2 regions of the Pseudescherichia vulneris genome follow, and region 1 is predicted to be linked to the other one. Evidence: predicted binding sites of a transcription regulator. Region 1 holds the regulator's gene; the other holds the start of a gene.
The links. Region 1 encodes CRP, which controls carbon source genes, mostly activating them, when cyclic AMP is high. Its sites were predicted from a motif close to ATGTGANNNNNNTCACAT; they were not measured.
Positions count from the first base shown of each region.

Region 1 (6,584 bases):
TTTTTTATGCATATTTTGTGATTATATTTTCATAATCATTGCTGCATATAACGGATGGGCATGACATGGCAACTGAACAGAACGCAGTTACGCGCGCAACATTTGACGAAGTAATTCTGCCCGTTTATGCACCGGCGGAGTTTATTCCGGTGAAGGGCAAAGGCAGTCGAGTGTGGGATCAGCAGGGCAAGGAGTATGTTGATTTCGCGGGCGGGATTGCCGTCACGGCGCTGGGCCACTGCCATCCTGCACTGGTGGAGGCGCTGAAGAGCCAGGGCGAAACCCTGTGGCATACCAGCAATGTCTTTACCAACGAGCCAGCGCTGCGCCTGGCGCGTAAGATTATCGACGTCACCTTTGCCGAGCGCGTGCTGTTTATGAACTCCGGCACCGAGGCCAACGAAACCGCCTTTAAGCTGGCGCGCTACTACGCCTCTACGCGCCACAGTCCGTACAAAACCAAAATCATCGCCTTCCATAACGCCTTCCACGGACGTTCGCTGTTTACCGTCTCGGTCGGCGGCCAGCCGAAATACTCCGACGGCTTCGGACCGAAACCCGCCGATATCATCCACGTGCCGTTCAACGATCTTCATGCGGTGAAAGCGGTGATGGACGATCACACCTGTGCGGTGGTGGTTGAGCCGGTGCAGGGGGAGGGGGGCGTGACTGCCGCCACGCCAGAATTCTTACAGGGCCTGCGCGAGCTGTGCGACCAGCACCAGGCGCTGCTGGTCTTTGATGAAGTGCAGTGCGGGATGGGGCGCAGCGGCGATCTCTTTGCCTACATGCACTACGGCGTAACGCCGGATATCCTCACCAGCGCCAAGGCGCTGGGTGGCGGTTTCCCTATCAGCGCCGTGCTGACCACCGAGGCGATTGCCAACGCCTTCCACGTGGGCTCCCACGGTTCGACCTACGGCGGCAACCCGCTGGCCTGCGCGGTGGCGGGTGCAGCCTTTGACATTATTAGCTCGACTGAGGTGCTGCAAGGCGTTAGCGAGAAGCGACAGCGCTTCGTCAAACATTTACAGCAGATCGACGAGCAGTTTGACGTGTTCAGCGATATTCGCGGCATGGGCCTGCTGATTGGTGCCGAGCTAAAACCGCAGTACAAGGGGCGCGCCCGCGATCTGCTTTACGCGGCCGCCGATGAGGGCGTGATGGTGCTGAACGCCGGGCCAGACGTGATGCGCTTTGCCCCGTCGCTGGTGGTCAGCGAGCAGGATATTGATGAAGGCATGCAGCGCTTTGCCGTGGCGGTAGCCAACCTTGTCCGGGCTTAATCTTTACTCCACCGGCGATTAAGCCAGATGCCATGATGCGGGCGCTGACGCCATGCCACCGATGAGATGGTGTGCATGCTGTTCAGATGCCCGATAATACGCTGGAGATGCATCTCCATCGGGCTCATTGGGCCGTGGGTGCGCGTCTCCGGCGCTTCAAGAATATTCGCGTCCCCGGATGCTCCGGCCCCGTCATAGTCCAGCCGCTGCTGGCAGCGCTGAAGCGCAATTTCGCATGACTCCAGATAGCGCTGGGTCAGGTCCGGCGTCAGCATGGCATGCTCCCGAGCCAGCGTTGTCAGGGCGTTAATATGCTCGACGATAAACTGGCTATGGGTCACCCAGAGCTTCATGTCTTCCAGATAGTGGGTATTGAACCCCGGCTCCTGCATCGCCTGATTCAGCGAGTTAAAGAGGGCGTTGTGCGCCTGGTTGACCCGTATCCGCTGGTAGGCCAGCGGCGTCGGCTGCGGATCGTCGCTGAGGATCAGGCGAATCGCATCCTGATCCTTCTCAATGGCATCATGGGCGTTTTTCCGCAGTAGACCGCTCTGCCACTGCGGCCAGAGCCAGACCATCCCGCCGAAGGCGATCAGGCAGCCAATCAGGGTATCGATCAGCCGGGCAACGATAAAATTCTCGCCGCTCAGGGTCAGAATTTGAATCGAGTACACCGCCGTAATGGTGAATCCTACCGTCGCCCAGCCGTAGCTCTTGCGAATGATCAGGTAGCTGATTAGCGTGATAAATAGCATGCCCAGCAGGGTATACCCCTCCGGAACATGGAAGTGCAGGGCAACGCCAGCAACCGTTAACCCTGCCAGTGTGCCTGCCGCCCGATGTAAAATACGTACCCGAGTAGCGCCGTAGCCGTTCTGCGTAACCAGCAGCACCGTCATTAGGATCCAGTAGGGCTTCGGCAGATGCAGGGCACTGCCCATCAGGCTGGCGATGCTCAACATGACGCTGATGCGGGCGGCATTGCGCAGCGCCGGAGATTTCAGCGACAGATAACTCTTGAGCGCCTCCCACAGCGGCTGGCGGCGCTGCTGGTCGGCCATCAGGTCGCGGGTATAGAGTGGGCGCTGGGTGCGCAGCACGCGGGCGATGCGGCTAAAGTGCCAGGCGCAGAACTGCCCAACCGGATTTTGCGGATGTTGGCGGGCGATCTTCTCCAGGGCACCAATCTGCTTCTCCATGGTGAAGCGGGTCGGGTAGCGATGGTACAGAATGTCGTCTGCCAGCACCCGAAGCCGGGCAGCGACCACCTGCGCATTCCAGCGGATCACCGCTTCGGCGTGGCTGCGCTCCACCAGCTTCTGCACCTCTTCCGGCTGGTGCAGGCTGACCGAGATGTGCTCCTGCAGATCCAGCGCCACCTGAAACGCCCGCAGCAGACGCTTGTAGTCGTTATGCTGGTTGGCGGCGAGCATATGCAGCTGCTGATAGCACTGGCTGATGAGATCCACCGCCTTTTGCTGACGCGCCAGCAGCGGCGGCAGGGCCTTCTCCGGATCGGCGTGCTGCGTCAGCAGGCTGTATTTCGCCTCGCAGTAATCGGCGAGCTGGCGGTAGAGCAGGCTCAATGATTCGCGCAGGGGCTGCTCGCGCCACAGCCAAAACCAGAACCAGTTAAATGCGCCATACCAGAGCGTGCCCAGGGCGTAGATGAGCAGCGGTTCCCAGACCGGCATATTGCCCGCCAGGCTGAGGGTAAAGATAGCGGCGATAAGCGAAGCGGGCAGCAGACGTGCGTGTAGAGGACTGATTTCCGCCGTGACGCCCAGCAGCATTGCCAATCCGGCGAGGATCAGCGGGAGCGCAACGTTGGCCCCCAGCAGCAGCTGCACCGCCAGGCTACAGCCAGCAAACAGCGAGCCGCCGATAACCAGGCGCTTAAAGAAGCGTTTGTGCGGCGTATCAAGACCGGCAATGTTGCAGCAGGCGGGCACCAGCGAGAATAGCAGACCATGCTGAAGATGACCCAGCGCCAGACCGATGGCCACAGGAAGACACAGCACCAGCGTTTGCCGCAGTGCGTAGTTAACTTCGGGGTGGTAGATTAACCTGCGCCACATGAGGAGAAGAGCAAAAACGGCGTCCGCAGAGGCGATACGCCGTTCTTAAAGCTTAACGTGTTCCGTAGACGACGATGGTTTTGCCGTGCGCGGAGATCAGGTTCTGATCTTCCAGCATCTTCAGAATACGGCCTACGGTTTCACGGGAGCAGCCGACGATCTGGCCGATCTCCTGGCGGGTGATTTTGATCTGCATCCCGTCCGGATGGGTCATGGCGTCCGGCTGTTTAGCCAGGTTCAGCAGGGTCTGCGCGATGCGGCCGGTGACGTCGAGGAAGGCGAGGTTACCCACTTTCTCAGAAGTGACCTGCAGGCGGCGTGCCATCTGCGACGAAAGACGCATCAGAATATCCGGGTTGACCTGGATCAGCTGACGGAATTTTTTATAGGAAATTTCGGCCACTTCACAGGCGGTTTTCGCCCGTACCCATGCGCTGCGCTCCTGGCCCTCTTCAAACAGGCCCAGTTCACCGATAAAGTCGCCCTGGTTCAGGTAAGAGAGGATCATCTCTTTCCCTTCTTCGTCCTTGATGAGCACTGCCACTGAGCCTTTGACGATGTAGTACAACGTTTCCGCTTTTTCACCCTGGTGAATCAGCGTGCTCTTCGATGGGTACTTATGAATGTGGCAATGAGACAAGAACCATTCGAGAGTCGGGTCTGTTTGTGGTTTGCCAAGCACCATGCGCGGTTATCCTCTGTTATAAGCTGGCGCCAGTCGCGGGACGCATCCGGCGGCTGGGGTTGCAATCATATGCTTCCCGAATCCTGGGAAGGGGGCCGTCAATATAAGCGTGCGGCCTGTAATGGTTGAAGTCCTCTGCATACCTGCATAATGTCAATACATTACCGTAGCATCCCGACTGTTTTAGCATAGCTTTTGCCGTGTGTCTCCTGGTGTCTCGCTTCAGCTTGATGGATGTCGCCTTCCGTTGCGCGTTTTACTCGGCGCGCGTAATCTGTCGGGAAAATTGCCACTCTGGAGTGATGAAAATGCAAGCACGCGTAAAATGGGTTGAAGGGTTAACGTTCCTCGGCGAATCCGCCTCTGGCCATCAGGTTTTAATGGACGGCAACTCCGGGGATAAAGCCCCCAGCCCGATGGAGATGGTGCTGATGGCGGCAGGCGGATGCAGCGCCATCGACGTGGTGTCGATCCTGCAGAAAGGCCGTCATAGCGTGACCGATTGCGAAGTGAAGCTGACCTCCGAGCGCCGGGAAGAGGCCCCGCGTCTCTTCACCCACATCAACCTGCACTTTATCGTTACCGGCAAAGAACTGAAGGATGCGGCGGTATCCCGCGCGGTAGATCTCTCGGCGGAGAAGTACTGCTCCGTGGCGCTGATGCTGGAGAAAGCGGTTAACATCACCCATTCATACGAAGTGATTGAGGGATGATTTTATGCCCGGTGGCGCTGCGCTTACCGGGCCTACATGACGCGCATTGCCTTATTCAATCTTCTTGCCTTCCATCAGCCGCTGCACCAGCGGCAGCATGATCAGCTCCATCGCCAGCCCCATTTTGCCGCCCGGCACCACCAGGGTATTGATATGGGAGATAAACGAGCCTTGCAGCATCGCCAGCAGCCAGGGGTAATCTATCCCCTCCAGATCGCGGAAGTGGATCACCACAAAGCTCTCGTCCAGCGAGGGAATATTTTTGGCTGCGAAAGGGTTTGAGGTGTCGACCGTGGGGACGCGCTGGAAGTTGATGTGGGTGCGGGAGAACTGCGGCGTAATGAAGTTGATATAGTCATCCATTGAGCGTACCACCGAGTCCATCACCGTCTCCCGGGAGTGGCCGCGCTCGCTGGTGTCGCGGATCATCTTCTGGATCCACTCCAGGTTGATAATCGGCACCACCCCCACCAGCAGATCCACATGGCGTGCCACGTCGTGCTGGGGCGTCACCACGCCGCCGTGCAACCCCTCATAAAACAGAATATCGGTAGGTTCCGGCAGCGGCTGCCACGGCGTAAAGGTGCCCGGAACCTGGTTCCACGGCACGGCTTCGTCGTAGGTGTGCAGATACTTGCGCGCCTGCCCGGTGCCGTTGTGACCATACTCGATAAAGGTCTGCTCCAGCAGGCCAAAATCGTTGGCGTCCGGGCCAAAGTAGCTGATATGCCGCCCGGCATCGCGCGCCTTGCGGATTGCCATATCCATCTCCGGACGGGTATAGCGGTGGAAGCTATCGCCCTCCACCTCGGCGGCGCGCAGCCCGAGCTGAGAAAAAATTTTACGAAAGGCGAGGCTGGTGGTGGTGGTTCCTGCACCGCTGGAACCTGTCACAGCAATCACCGGATGTTTGGCTGACATAGCGAACGACTCCCTGATAAACAGCAGAAGAGGGCGGATCGCCTGACGCAGCGTTATTCGCGAAACTGTTTACGGGGCATAATATTGACCGTCTCGTGTAGCTCTGACCACACCAGCACGGCCTCACCCGTTTCCAACTGACGCTTTACGTCGGCAACCTTTTGCTCAAGCGAACGCTCATGTTCACCATAATCGGTGCCTTCGCGCAAGACAAAGCTCTCAATCAGGCTGTAGAGCGTCTCGGGTGGAACCTCTTGCCAGGGAATAATCATCTATGCCTCCAGATAGGGTGCCAGCCAGTCGGGGATGCGCTTTTCAAGCCACATCTCAGGGCGGCGTAGCGTGCCGCCAACGAAGCCAACATGGCCGCCATGTTCGGTCAACTGATACTCAATATTAGCGGGTAAATGACCCGCCGCCGGAATGACGTGGTGATCCATAAAGGGATCGTCTTTGGCATGGATAATCAGCGTCGGTTTGCGGATCTGCGGCAGGACCGGCATGGCGCTGCTTCGGCGATAATAGTCAATGGCATCATCGAACCCGTGCGCCTTCGCGGTGATCAGATCATCAAACTCACGGATGCGGCGCACGCGCTTGAGCTGGGCGAGATCGATCGGCAGCGAGCCGGGATAGGCCTTGAGCTTGCGCGTGGCGTTGGCTTTCAGCAGGTTCAGCAGGTAATGCTGGTAGAAGCGTGTAAAACCCTTATCCATATGGAGACTACAGGCCTCCAGCACCAGCGGCGCTGAGACAATCACCGCCGCGTTGAGCGGCAGGCTATCGTCGGCTTTAGCCAGCAGGCAGCCAAGCATATTGCCGCCGAGGGAGTAGCCTACTGCCGCCGTCGGCGCTGGGCCAAACGCATTATGCAGCCAGTGCAGGAACGCGCTGCCATCTT
Region 1 is NZ_LR607338.1:1,242,168-1,248,751, reverse strand. Features, by position in the region: gene argD (bifunctional acetylornithine/succinyldiaminopimelate transaminase) at 66-1,286, shown strand; gene FN633_RS05135 (YccS/YhfK family putative transporter) at 1,283-3,364, opposite strand; gene crp (cAMP-activated global transcriptional regulator CRP) at 3,417-4,049, opposite strand; gene FN633_RS05125 (OsmC family protein) at 4,358-4,762, shown strand; gene FN633_RS05120 (phosphoribulokinase) at 4,814-5,683, opposite strand; gene FN633_RS05115 (YheU family protein) at 5,737-5,955, opposite strand; gene FN633_RS05110 (hydrolase) at 5,956-6,584, opposite strand, start outside.

Region 2 (14,547 bases), 2.1 Mb from region 1:
ATCTGGCTGATTGTCGGCGGCGGCATCATCAACCTGGCGGTTCATTACGTCATGGCATAAATCACTACATTCTGCTGCGGCTAACCTCTATCATACGCCTTTGCATTTACCTGCGGGTTTTACAGGAGTAGTAGATGAAATTTATTGGCGCGCACGTGAGCGCGGCGGGCGGCGTGGCAAATGCCGCCGTGCGTGCGGCAGAGATCGGGGCCACCGCCTTTGCCCTGTTTACCAAAAACCAGCGCCAGTGGCGGGCAGCGGCGCTCAGTGGCGCGACCATCGACGAGTTTAAAGCCGCCTGTGAAAAACACCGCTTTGGTCCGGGCCAGATCCTGCCTCACGATAGCTATTTAATTAACCTCGGGCATCCGGTAGCCGAGGCGCTGGAGAAATCACGGGAAGCCTTTATCGATGAGATGCAGCGCTGCGAGCAGCTGGGGCTGACCCTGCTAAACTTCCACCCCGGTAGCCACCTGATGCAGATCCCGGAGGACGCATGCCTGGCGCGCATCGCCGAGTCGATCAACATTGCGCTGGATAAAACCGAGGGCGTCACGGCGGTGATTGAAAACACCGCTGGCCAGGGCAGCAACCTCGGCTTTAAGTTTGAGCACCTGGCAGCGATTATCGACGGCGTAGAGGATAAATCCCGCGTTGGCGTCTGCATCGATACCTGTCACGCCTTTGCAGCAGGCTACGATCTGCGCGGCAGCGAGGCCTGTGAAAAAACCTTTGCCGAGTTTGATCGCATAGTCGGCTTCCAGTATCTGCGGGGAATGCACCTCAACGATGCCAAAAGCGCCTTCGCTAGCCGCGTTGACCGCCATCACAGCCTGGGCCAAGGCAATATTGGCCACGAGGCCTTTAGCTGGATCATGCAGGACGCCCGCTTCGACGGTATTCCGCTGATCCTTGAAACCATTGACTCAGACATCTGGGCCGAAGAGATTGCGTGGCTGAAGGCGCAGCAGGTGCAAACAGCCACGGTTTGATGCGCGAACGCCAGACGTAAAAAAGGGCAGCCCGTGGGCTGCCCTTTTGATCCCGCACGCGTTACGCGGTTTTCACCGCCATCTCCGCTTCCGGACGCTTCAGGAAGGCGTAGGCCAGACCCGCCAGCAGCGTACCGGCAACGATGGCCACCAGGTAGCCCAGCACCGGCGTGATAGCCCCCGGGATCAGCAGCACAAACAGACCGCCGTGCGGGGCCATCAGCTTCGCGCCAATCGCCATGGAGATCGCCCCGGTCACCGCACCACCTACGATACAGCAGGGGATCACACGCATCGGATCGCGCGCGGCAAACGGAATAGCGCCTTCGGAGATGAAGCACAGGCCCAGCACCAGCGCGGCTTTGCCACCCTCCTGCTGCCCCTTGTCGAACTTCTTGCGGGCAACCATCGTTGCGATACCCATCGCCAGCGGCGGTACCATGCCCGCGGCCATAATAGCGGCCATCGGTGCGTAGGTCTGGGTACTCAGCAGGCCAACGCCAAAGGCATAGGCCGCTTTATTAACCGGACCGCCCATGTCGGTACACATCATGCCACCGAGGATCGCCCCCAGCAGAACCGCATTCGCCGTACCCATGGTTTGCAGCCAGTGGGTCAGCCCGGTCAGGATGCCCGCGACCGGTTTACCGATCAGGTAGATCATCGCCAGGCCAACCACCAGGCTGGAGAAGAGCGGAATGATCAGGATAGGCTTCAGCGCTTCCATGCTCGGCGGCAGCTTCAGCTTCTGGCTGATTGCCTTCGCCACGTAGCCCGCGAGGAAGCCCGCAATGATACCGCCGATAAAGCCGGAGCCAGTGCTGACGGCCAACATACCGCCAATCAGGCCCGGGGTCAGACCTGGACGGTCTGCAATTGAGAACGCAATATAACCTGCCAGCACCGGCACCATCAGCGCAAACGCCGATCCGCCGCCGATCTGCATCAGCGCAGCGGCCAGGGTGTCAGGGGTTTTAAACGCTTCGATACCAAAGGCAAACGACAGAGCGATACAGAGGCCGCCCGCAACCACCATCGGCAGCATATAGGAGACGCCGGTCAGCAGGTGACGGTACGCGCCCGCGCCCTCTTTCTTCCCTTCCGTCGCCGCCTGCGCTTTGCCAGAAGGCTGATATGGCTTGGCTTCCGCCTGGGCTTTATCCAGCTCCTGCGCAGTTTTCTTCAGCGCCAGCCCGGTGGTGGTGCGGTACATCGGCTTACCGGCAAATTTCGCCAGATCCACTTCAATATCTGCCGCCACGATCACCAGATCCGCCTCGGCCACCTCTTCCGGGGTGATGGCGTTGCCAGCCCCCACGGAGCCACGGGTTTCAACTTTCACCCACCAGCCGCGTTTTTTGGCTTCGGTTTCGATTGCTTCCGCCGCCATAAAGGTGTGGGCCACACCGGTCGGGCAGGCGGTCACCGCGACGATGCGCTTCACGCCACTGCTTGCCGCCGGAGCGGCAGTGGCCGCTGTAGCAACCGGTGCGCTGTAGACCGCAGCATGGCTTTTCGCCTCGCTGAGGAACAGCTCCGGATGCGCGACGGCGCGGTGCACGTCGCCGAGCCACACTTTCTTGCCGGTCAGGGCGCTGTCGTTTGGCACGCTGGAGCCGAGCACGATCGCCAGCTCCGCTTCATTCGGGTTGTCGATGAATTGCAGATTTGCTTTTTGTGCCGCCGCACCCAGCAGGGTTTTCGCCATGTAAGCGCGAGCCTGTCCAAGCGCGGAGTCAATAATCAGCAGCGTTTTCATTATGCTCTCCTGCTGTTAGTTAAAAGGTTTTAAGTCAACGCGCGCCATCATCGCGGCTAACTGGGTACGATCGGTAATGCCGACGTTACTCTGGCTCACGGCCAGCGCCGCGACTGCGGTCGCAAGGCGTAACGTATGCTCGCTGGACTCACGCATCAGCAGGCCGTAGATCAGCCCCCCAACCATCGAATCCCCTGCGCCAACGGTGCTTACCACCTCCATTGACGGCGGTTTGGCGATCCATTCGCCTGAAGCGTTAACCCACAGCGCCCCTTCTGCGCCCAGCGAGATCACCACGTGGGCAATTCCCTGCTCGCGAAGGGCATGAGCGGCTTCAATCACATCTTTCAGCTCGGGCAGCTTGCGCCCGGCCCAGATCTCCAGCTCGCGGCGGTTCGGCTTCACCAGCCACGGCGCGGCCTTCAGCCCGGCGACCAGCGCCTCCCGGCTGCTGTCAAAGATGATGCACGGACACTGGCTGCGCAGGCGCGTCATCCAGTCGGTAAAGGCTTCTGGACTCACGCCAGCCGGCAGGCTGCCGCTGACGCAGACCATATCGAACTGGCCCAGCCAGCTCAGGGAGTCGGCGACAAAGCGTTCCCAGTCTGCCGGAGTCACTTCAAAACCGGAGAAGTTGAAATCGGTGACTTCGCTGTCTTTTTCGGTCAGCTTAACGTTGATGCGGGTACGACCCTGCACCACCTGGAAACGGTTGGCGATCCCTAGCTCGCTGAACAGCTGCTGGAAGCCATCCTGGTTATCTTTGCCGAGGAAACCGCCGACGGTGACGTCAATGCCTAAATCTTTAAGCACTTTGGCGACGTTGATCCCTTTCCCTGCGGCATGCAGGCCGGTAGTTCGCACAAGGTTGACTTCACCGCGTTCAATTTCCGGGGTGAACCCGACCAGGTCATAGGCAGGGTTAAGGGTGATGGTGGCTACACGTCTGCTCATTATGCGCCCTCCCCCAGACCAGCTGCGATGGCGTCGCCAATCGCTTTTAGCGCCTGTTCAGCATCCTCGCCCTGAGCGGTAAAGCGCAGGCGGTGGCCCTTCTTCACGCCCAGCGCCACAACCTTCATCAGGCTGCGACCGTTGGCAGGCTTGCCGCTACCGTCCAGATTGGTGACGGTGACGTCGCTGTTAAACTGTTTAATGGTGTTAACCAGCATCGTACCCGGGCGGGCGTGCAGGCCATGCTCATTGCGTACGACAAACTCGGCGTTCAGCACGTCAGCCTTCAGCGCATCATCGCTGGTCAGCAGCGCCAGCAGCGTGGCGGAATCAGCGGTCAGCAGACGGTCAGCTTTATTCGCCAGCAGCATGTCAGCCAGACGTTTCAGCACCGCTTCCGGGCCGTTGTCGGTCATGGCTACGCTCACCAGCAACGCCGCGCGCTCGCCGTTCACGTCAAAGGCGTTTGCCGCCCGGCTGACGGCGATAGCGCTTTGCAGATTGCCTTCGGCGCTGTCGTTCAGCCAGATCCCCTGGCCGAGGTTCATCGGCTGTTCGCTGATGGCGCGGGTCACAAAGTTTACGTCAACTGCCCCGGCCTCTTTCAGGCGACCGGCATTCAGCGCCTGGAGCGTCACCAGATCGCTGGCCGCGACGTCGAGGGTCAGCGTTTCATTGTCCAGCTTCATGCCAGCGCTTTGCTTTTCACCCATCAGCAGGGCACGCAGCTCTTCAGCGGTCGTAGCGGATTGCAGCTGGGCTGCGACGTCGTCGTCGCTCAGCACGTGGGTCAGCTGACGCAGCAGGCCCAAATGTTCGTCAGAGCTGGCAGCGATGCCGATAGCAACGTAGGCCACCTGCCCTTCACCCCACAGGACACCCTGCGGGAACTGGTAAACCTGCACGCCGGTTTTCAGCACCTGGTCGCGGGTATCGGTGGTGCCGTGCGGAATAGCGATGCCGTTGCCGAGGAAGGTTGAGGTCTGCTGCTCACGGGCGAGCATGCCAGCCACGTAGCCGTCAGCCACGTTGCCCGCCTGCACCAGCGCGCCCGCGATCTGGCGAATCGCCTCTTCTTTATTACCGGCCTGCTGGCCCGGATGGATGTCCTGAACGGATAACTGGAACATGAATCTCCACTCCTGCTGAACTTGAATCGTTTCAGCTAGTTGGTGAAATGGAGCGTCACCGGCGCGGGAACGATCGCGCAGGTGACGCTGAAACGTTTCACGAAGTCTTGCTCAGACCGCTTAAGGGATCAAGGAAACTCGTCATTTGGCTGCAAAAACTTAGAGCTAATGCACATTTCTTTAACACCTGCCGACGCGCTGCTGAACCAAAAGTCGCTTTCAACGCCATGTTTCAGCAACGTCAGCTTTAATGATAATTATTTCAAAATAGTGTTTTGATTTTTTGTGGCAAAACCCGGTGCGATGGCTGTCTATTTTTGCTCCAGCGGCGTAAACTCCGCGTCTCTCTATCCTAAACAATAGTAAAAGATGCAAACTTCTCCTGCTGACGCTGCCAACAGACCCGTTGATTTCACCTCTGCCGCGTTCCTGATCGTTGCCTTTTTAACCGGTATCGCCGGCGCGTTACAGACCCCGACCCTGAGCCTGTTTCTGACCAACGAGGTCCACGCTCGTCCGGCGATGGTGGGTTTCTTCTTCACCGGCAGCGCGGTGATCGGCATTCTGGTGAGCCAGTTTCTGGCTGGGCGATCCGACCGCAAAGGGAGCCGCAAAAACCTGATCGTTTTCTGCTGCCTGCTCGGCATGCTGGCCTGCTTGCTGTTTGCCTGGAACCGCAACTACTTTATTCTGCTGTTTATCGGCGTATTCCTGAGCAGCTTTGGCTCTACCGCCAACCCGCAGATGTTCGCCCTCGCTCGCGAGCACGCCGACCAGACCGGCCGGGAAGCGGTGATGTTCAGCTCGATACTGCGCGCTCAGGTGTCACTCGCATGGGTCATTGGCCCGCCGCTGGCCTACGCCCTGGCGATGGGGTTTGGCTTTACCGCTATGTACCTCAGCGCGGGGGTCGCTTTTATCGTCTGTGGCGTGATGGTCTGGCTTTTCCTGCCTGCGATGCGTAAGGAGCCGCGCCTCGCCAGTGGCGTGGTAGAAGCCCCGCGCACCAACCGTCGCGATGCCCTGCTGCTGTTTACTATCTGCACCCTGATGTGGGGCACCAACAGCCTCTACATTATCAATATGCCGCTGTTTATCATTGATGAACTGCACCTGCCGGAGAAGCTGGCTGGCGTGATGATGGGCACCGCCGCCGGGCTGGAGATCCCGACGATGCTGATTGCCGGCTACTATGCAAAGCGCTTCGGTAAACGCTTCCTGATGCGTATTGCGGTAGTGGGCGGCCTGCTGTTCTATATCGGGATGCTGACGGTGCATACCCCCGCCCTGCTGCTGGCCCTCCAGCTGCTGAACGCCATCTATATCGGCATTCTGGCGGGGATTGGCATGCTCTATTTCCAGGATCTGATGCCGGGTCAGGCCGGGGCCGCCACCACGCTCTATACCAACACCACACGCGTAGGCTGGATTATTGCCGGTTCGCTGGCAGGGATAGTGGCAGAGCTCTGGAACTACCACGCCGTATTCTGGTTCGCACTGGTGATGGTGCTGATCGCCGCCGTCTGCCTGGCGCGGATTAAGGACGTTTAGGGTGCGGTTGCCGCTTCGAGCTCAAGCAGCCAGGTTATCGCCGCGTCACGGCTGGTAAGGCACATCTCCTGGGACGGCTGTAGGCCGGAGCAGACCTTCGGGCGCAGGGGCGAGCCGAAGATGTTGCAGAGGTTATCCGCTGAGAGCTGAACGCAGCGCGTGTTGGCCGGTTTGCCGTTGGGCATCCCAGGAATAGGACTACTGATTGACGGGGCGGTACAGCAGGCTCCGCAGTCCGAGCGACACTCCATAAACGGCTCTCTTTTAGCGATCGATCGCGCAGCAAATGCCGACCTTTTGCCGCACGCTAACACTTTTTGTAGTCAAGATGCAAAACCTGGCGAAGAGGCTTGCCAACTGCGCCCCTCGCGGGTACTTTGTCGCGATATTTTTTCCACTTTTCCCGCACAGGATCCATCATGGCAAGAGCGAACGAAATTAAAAAAGGTATGGTATTGAACTACAACGGCAAGCTGCTGATTGTTAAAAATATCGATATTCAATCCCCTAGCGCCCGCGGTGCAGCCACCCTCTATAAAATGCGCTTCGCCGACGTCCGTACCGGGATGAAAGTGGAAGAGCGCTTCAAGGGCGATGACATTGTAGATACCGTGACCCTGACCCGTCGCTTCGTTGACTTCTCCTACGTGGACGGCAACGAGTACGTCTTTATGGATAAAGAAGACTACACCCCGTATATCTTCACCAAAGAGCAGATTGAAGAAGAGCTGCAGTTTATTCCAGAGGGCGGTATGCCAGATATGCAGGTTCTGACGTGGGATGGTCAGCTGCTGGCGCTGGAGCTGCCGCAGACGGTGGATCTGGAGATTGTGGAAACCGCACCGGGAATTAAAGGCGCATCGGCCAGCTCACGCACCAAGCCGGCGACCCTGAGCACCGGTCTGGTGATCCAGGTGCCTGAATACCTGACCACCGGCGAGAAGATCCGCATTCACATCGAAGAGAGCCGCTACATGGGCCGCGCGGATTAAAACGCCATAACCATTAAAAATGCCGGGTGGCGGCGAACGCCTTACCCGGCCTACCTCAGACTTATAATAAATCGCGGAACATCACCTGCTTCAGCGCCAGCTCCACGCCACGCACTTCCGCCATTCCCTTCAGGCGACCAATCGCCGAATAGCCCGGGTTGGTTTTCTTACGCAGATCGTCAAGCATCTGATGACCGTGATCCGGACGGAACGGGATCGGACGCAGGTCGCCCGCCTGTTTACGGCGCTGCTCTTCGGTCAAAATCGCTTTCACTACCGACACCATATCCACATCGCCCTGCAGATGTGCCGCCTCGTGGAAGGTTTTTGGATTCTCTTCCCGACAGGTTGAGCGCAGGTGGGTGAAGTGAATGCGGTCGCCGAAGGTTTCCACCATTTTCACCAGATCGTTATCGGCGCGCACGCCGTAGGAGCCGGTGCACATGGTGAAGCCGTTGTTGATGCTGTCCACGGTCTCTTTCAGCCACTGCATATCTTCAATGGTAGAGACAATGCGCGGCAGACCGAGGATCGGCCGCGGCGGATCGTCCGGGTGTACCGCCAGGCGCACGCCAGCTTCTTCTGCCACCGGAACAATGGCCCGCAGAAAGACGGCCATGTTTTCCCGCAGCTGCGCTTTATTGATGCCGTCATACTCCGCCAGGCGAGCGCGGAACTGGTCCAGGGTGTAGCCCTCTTCCGCTCCCGGCAGGCCAGCAATGATATTGCGGGTCAGCTTGTCGATTTCAGCCTCGCTGGCGTTGTCGAACCAGATTTTGGCCTGGCGCTGCTCCTCTTCGCTGTAGTCCGCTTCTGCGCCGTTGCGCTTCAGAACGTGCAGCTCAAAAGCGGCAAAGGCGATCTGGTCGAAACGCAGCGCTTTGGAGCCGTCCGGCAGCTCATACTCCAGATCGGTACGCGTCCAGTCGAGGATGGGCATAAAGTTGTAGCAGACGGTATCAATGCCGCAGGCGGCAAGGTTACGGATGCTCTGCTGATAGTTGGCAATCCAGGTATCAACCTGACCGCTGTGGGTTTTGATCTCTTCATGCACCGGGATGCTCTCAACCACCGACCAGGTTAACCCTTTTTCGGCCAGCAGCGCCTGGCGCTGTTTGATCTCTTCCACCGGCCAAACCTGACCGTTAGGAATATGGTGCAGCGCAGTGACCACGCCCGTTGCGCCTGCCTGACGCACATCATCAAGAGAAACCGGATCGTTCGGACCGTACCAACGCCAGGTGTGTTCCATCGCCTAACCTCACATAAAGTTGTTATACCAATATGGCTCATACAGATGACGACTACCATACATGTTTCCCGATTAGGGTCAATTGGTCCACCAGTTTTGATTGATCCAGCTCACGTTACGCAGATATTTGAGGCACACCAATTTAATTTGCTGTCATATAACTTTACACTGCTTTTTGTTAATTATTAGTTAATCAGGTGTGTTGGTCATGAAAAATATTGCCTCAGTTGCCCTCGCGGACAGCGTTCAACGGCCAGGGTACGATCGTCAGGCGCTACGCTCGCGCATTGTCCACTTTGGGTTTGGCGCTTTTCATCGCGCCCACCAGGCGCTGTTAACCGATCGGGTGCTGAACGCCCGGGGCGGCGACTGGGGGATCTGCGAGATCAGCCTGTTTAGCGGCGACACCTTAATGACCCAGCTCCGGGAGCAGGATCATTTGTTTACCGTGCTGGAGAAAGGCGCAGAGGGCAACCAGGCGATTATTGTTGGCGCGGTAAAGGAGTGTCTTAACGCTAAGCTCGACTCGCTGGCGGCCATTATTGAGAAGTTCTGCGAGCCGCAGGTGGCGATTGTCTCGCTGACCATCACCGAGAAAGGCTACTGCATCGATCCGGCCACTGGCAAACTGGATCCCCGCAACGAACGTATTATGCACGATCTGCAACATCCGCAGGAGCCGCACTCCGCACCGGGCATTCTGGTTGAGGCTCTCTCCCGCCGTCGCGAGCGGGGCCTGCCTCCCTTCAGCGTCCTCTCCTGCGACAATATTCCGGACAACGGCCACGTAGTCAAAAACGCCGTGCTGGGGATGGCGCAGCAGCGCTCTGCCGAGTTGGCGGCGTGGATCGCCGAACAGGTCAGTTTTCCGGGCACGATGGTCGACCGCATTGTGCCCGCGGCCACCGACGCCTCGCTGGCCGAGATTGCCGAGGTGCTGGGGGTAGAAGATCCCTGCGCCATCAGCTGTGAGCCGTTTATCCAGTGGGTGATTGAAGATAACTTCGTCGCCGGACGTCCAGAGTGGGAAGCCGCAGGCGTGCAGATGGTCGATGACGTCCTGCCCTGGGAGCAGATGAAGCTGCGGATGCTCAACGGCAGCCACTCCTTTTTAGCCTGGCTAGGCTACCTGGCAGGCTTTGCCCACATCAACGACTGTATGGCCGACGCGCATTTCCGCGCCGCCGCCCGCCGTCTGATGCTGGACGAGCAGGCCCCCACGCTGCGCATTACCGGGGTCGATCTCACTGACTATGCCGAGAGCCTGCTGGCGCGCTTTGCCAACCCGGCGCTACAGCACCGCACCTGGCAAATTGCGATGGACGGCAGCCAGAAGCTCCCCCAGCGCATGCTGGAGAGTATTCGTCTTCATCTGCAGCGTGGAACCCCCTGGCCACTGCTGGCGCTGGGCGTCGCGGGCTGGATGCGCTACGTCAGCGGCGTTGATGATGCAGGCAACGCTATAGACGTGCGCGATCCACTGGCGGCCACCTTCCGCGAGAAGGTCGCCCAGAGCAGCGAGCACGAACGCGTCACCGCCCTGCTCTCGCTCAGCGAAATCTTTGGCAGCGACCTCGCGCAAAACCCGGACTTTGTCTCCGGTATCGAAACGGCCTGGCAGCGCATCGCCACCCAGGGCGCGCATCAGGCGGTGATCGCTACGCTTCAGAATTAACCTTTCCTGCCTTTACCGCGGACGGAAAATGCTCCCGTCCGCGTTCACGCTTCTCTTTTCACTCTTTTTTCGCCAGGATGATGAGATTGTTTTTACGCCCTTTATCGGGCGGGACTATTTCTGGAGCGAATGTGACTAAGACCAATTTAATTACCGGCTTCCTGGGCACCGGCAAAACCACCTCTATATTGCATCTGCTGGAAAACAAGCCAGAGGGCGAGAAGTGGGCCGTGCTGGTCAATGAATTTGGTGAAGTCGGCATCGACGGCGCGCTGATGGCGGAGAGCGGCGCACTGCTCAAAGAGATCCCCGGCGGCTGCATGTGCTGCGTCAACGGCCTGCCGATGCAGGTGGGGCTGAATACCCTGTTGCGCCAGGGTAAACCCGATCGCCTGCTGATTGAGCCCACCGGTCTGGGCCATCCGAAGCAGATCCTCGATATCCTGACGGCGGAAGTGTATGAGCCGTGGATCGACCTGCGCGCCACCCTCTGCCTGCTTGATCCGCGCCAGCTGCTGAATGAAAAAGCGGTCAGCAATGAGAACTTCCGCGATCAGCTGGCGGCGGCAGATATTATCGTGGCGAATAAAAGCGATCGCGCCATCCCGGAAAGCGAGGCGGCGCTGGCCCAGTGGTGGCAGCAGTTCGGCGGCGATCGCCAGCTGCTTACCGCCACTCAAGGTGAGATTGACCCGGCGCTGCTGGATCTGCCTCGCCGCAACCGTCGCGCGCTGCCCGTCAGCGCCGAGCACAGCCACGGCCACGCGGAGAAAAAGGGTCTGGCGGCGCTGAACCTGCCCACCCACCAGCGCTGGCGGCGCAGCCTGAACAGCGGTCAGGGTCATCAGGCCTGCGGCTGGATTTTTGATGCCGAAACGCTGTTTGATACCGTGGGCATTCTGGAGTGGGCGCGCCTGGCCCCGGTTGGACGGGTCAAAGGCGTGATGCGCATTGCCGAAGGGCTGGTACGTATCAATCGCCAGGGCGACGATTTCCATATTGAGACACAAAGCGTTGCGCCACCGGACAGCCGCATTGAGCTCATTGCAGAGGGGGACGTGGACTGGAATACGCTTCAGTCCGCTCTGTTGAAGCTTCGTTTAGCGGATAGCGATTAACGTTGCGGCTTTAGAATCTGCCGTGATGGACTAATGAAAAATCGACTGCCGCTTATATTACTGCTTAACATTGCCGGGCTGGCCCTGTTTTTATCCTGGTATCTGCCCGCTAATCATGGGGCGTGGTTTACGCTGGACTCCGCGATTTTTCATTTTTTCAATCATCTGCTGGTGGAGAGTCGCGCCTTCCTGTGGCTGGTGGCCATCACCAATAACCGGGGGTTTGACGCCTGCTCGCTGCTGGCCATGGGCTGTGTAATGCTCGCGTTCTGGCTAAAAGCCGACGGCGCGGGCCGCCAGCGCATTGTGGCCATCGGCTTAACGATGCTGCTCACGGCACTGATAGTGAACCAGCTGGCGCAGCACCTCTATCCGGTTAAACGCGCCAGCCCTACCCTCTATTTCAACGATATTTGGCGCGCGAGCGAACTGTTAGACATATCCACTAAGGACGCCTCTAAAGACAGTTTCCCTGGCGATCACGGCATGATGCTGCTTATTTTTTCCACATTCATGTGGCGCTATTTTGGTGGCAAAACCTTCGCGGTTGCCCTTATTATTTTTGTGGTTTTTGCCTTCCCAAGGGTAATGATTGGCGCCCACTGGTTTAGCGATATCGCTGTGGGATCCCTTTCTGCGGTACTTATTGGCCTGCCGTGGATCCTGCTAACGTCATTTAGTGACAAAGTCATTTCGCGCTTTAACCATTACCTACCTAATAAAAACATACAATTTAATAACATTTAAAAAACTAATATTAACACTGGACATCAGGGATTCATTAGGATCCCTGACACAAATTTTTACCTCTCGCCGCAGTTTGTCATCAAATTGTCATTTAATTTTGTTTACAAATTAGTAAGTTGAATGGTTTTTAAGCTAAATCGCACATTTTTCACCCAAATCATTTTTTTCACTTTGTCTATCATAATTTCTTATAAAAAATCCTATAAAACTACTCGCAATGGGGGATACGATCGGTTAATCTCGATGACGTTTCGCCCCACAGAGATAAATATTCCCGCTGTGAATTAATTTGTGCGTTTCTCCACAGATTTGACCAAGAGGAATTGTCTCTCAGTGCGCAAGTAATTAGTCTCGTCACGTTTGGCATTTTATAACGATTATTTATCGTTAAGGACTTCAAGGGAAAATAAGCAACATGGTCAAATCTCAACCGTTCCTGAGATATCTCTGGCGGGCTATCCCCGCGATTGCAGTAGCGGCACTGCTTTCAGCTTGTTCGACAAATACCGCAAAGAATATGCACCCTGAGACGCATGTTGTGGGCATGGAAGATGCCTCTTCACTGCAAGCCTCTCAGGATGAATTTGAAAGTATGGTTCGTAATCTCGACGTTAAATCGCGAATTATGGATCAATACGCCAGCTGGAAAGGCGTGCGTTACCGTCTTGGCGGTGATACCAAACGCGGTATCGACTGCTCAGGTTTCGTACAGCGCACCTTCCGTGAACAGTTTGGCTTAGAGCTGCCGCGTTCGACCTACGAACAGCAGGAGATGGGTAAATCGGTTTCGCGCACTAGCCTGCGTACCGGCGACCTGGTTCTGTTCCGCGCTGGCTCTACCGGCCGCCACGTTGGCATCTATATCGGTAACAACCAGTTTGTTCATGCATCCACCAGCAGCGGTGTGATGATCTCCAACATGGATGAGCCATACTGGAAGAAGCGCTACAATGAAGCGCGCCGCGTTTTAGCTCGCAGCTAATTCGTACGCGGCAAACTTCTCGGGATCGGTTTTCCCTTGGCCGGTATCGCGAAAACATAATAATAGATGAAAGCGTTGCTCCGGCAGCGCTTTTTTTTGCCCTGTTGCCAGGCAAATTCTACCCAGTGCAATAGCGCGCGATTGATATTCACAATATCCTCAAGGTCACTTATCATTTACTGAATCTTAGCGCTCGGTAAAAGGACACTGCCTGATGACGTTTGCGCGCCTCTCTGCTCTGCTGTTGGCCCTGATCTGCTTTACTTGCCAGGCACAGGCTATTAAAGAGAACTATGCCTTCGCCGTGATTGGCGAACCGAAATACGCTATCGACTTTACCCATTTTGACTATGTGAACCCGGCGGCCCCCAAAGGCGGCAACGTTACGCTGTCGGTGATTGGCACGTTCGATAACTTCAACCGTTTTGCCCTGCGCGGCAATGCCGGCGTGCGCACCGAGTCGCTCTATGACTCGCTCTACACCACCTCCGACGATGAACCCGGCAGCTACTATCCGCTGATTGCTGAGGTCGCACGCTATGCCGATGACTATTCGTGGATGGAGATCGCGCTCAATCCCCGCGCCACCTTTCACGACGGTTCGCCCATTACCGCCCGCGACGTCGCCTTCACCTTCCATAAATTTATGACCGAAGGGGTGCCGCAGTTTCGCCTGATCTATAAAGGCACAACGATGGAAGCTATCGCCCCGCTCACGGTGCGCATCAAGCTGGCGAAGCCGGGCAAAGAGGATATGCTCAGCCTGCTCACCCTCCCGGTGATGCCGGAAAAGTTCTGGAAAGATCACAAGCTCAGCGATCCCCTCGCCACTCCGCCGCTGGGCAGCGGGCCGTACCGCATTACCACGTGGCGCATGGGCCAGTATATCGTCTACAGCCGGGTGAAGGACTACTGGGGAGCTAATCTGCCGGTTAACCGCGGCCGCTGGAATTTCGATTCGATCCGCTACGACTACTATCTCGACGATAACGTCGCCTTTGAAGCCTTTAAGGCTGGCGCATTCGACATGCGTACCGAGGGCGATGCCAAAAACTGGGCCACCCGCTACAGCGGCAAAAACTTCAGCAATCACCAGATTGTTAAGCAGGAGCTGAAGAACGAATCGGCACAGGATACGCGCTGGCTGGCGTTCAATAACCAGCGCCCGCTGTTTAGTGACCGCCGCGTACGCGAGGCGCTTACCCTCGCCTTTGACTTTGAGTGGATGAACAAGGCGCTGTTCTATAACGCCTACAGCCGCACCAACAGCTATTTCCAGAATACCGAGTACGCCGCGCGCGGTTATCCGGATGCGGCAGAGCTCACCCTGCTCGCCCCGATGAAGGCTGACCTGCCGCCGGAAGTGTTTACTCAGATCTATCAGCCGCCGGTGTC
Region 2 is NZ_LR607338.1:3,348,314-3,362,860, reverse strand. Features, by position in the region: gene FN633_RS14010 (YeiH family putative sulfate export transporter) at 1-60, shown strand, start outside; gene nfo (deoxyribonuclease IV) at 135-992, shown strand; gene fruA (PTS fructose transporter subunit IIBC) at 1,054-2,751, opposite strand; gene fruK (1-phosphofructokinase) at 2,767-3,705, opposite strand; gene fruB (fused PTS fructose transporter subunit IIA/HPr protein) at 3,705-4,835, opposite strand; gene setB (sugar efflux transporter SetB) at 5,205-6,386, shown strand; gene FN633_RS13980 (YkgJ family cysteine cluster protein) at 6,383-6,637, opposite strand; gene yeiP (elongation factor P-like protein YeiP) at 6,806-7,378, shown strand; gene uxuA (mannonate dehydratase) at 7,440-8,630, opposite strand; gene FN633_RS13965 (mannitol dehydrogenase family protein) at 8,839-10,305, shown strand; gene FN633_RS13960 (CobW family GTP-binding protein) at 10,437-11,423, shown strand; gene FN633_RS13955 (phosphatase PAP2 family protein) at 11,457-12,170, shown strand; gene mepS (bifunctional murein DD-endopeptidase/murein LD-carboxypeptidase) at 12,586-13,152, shown strand; gene FN633_RS13945 (extracellular solute-binding protein) at 13,367-14,547, shown strand, end outside.
Region 2: the regulator CRP is predicted to act here: its motif matches at 8,756-8,773, upstream of FN633_RS13965 (mannitol dehydrogenase family protein).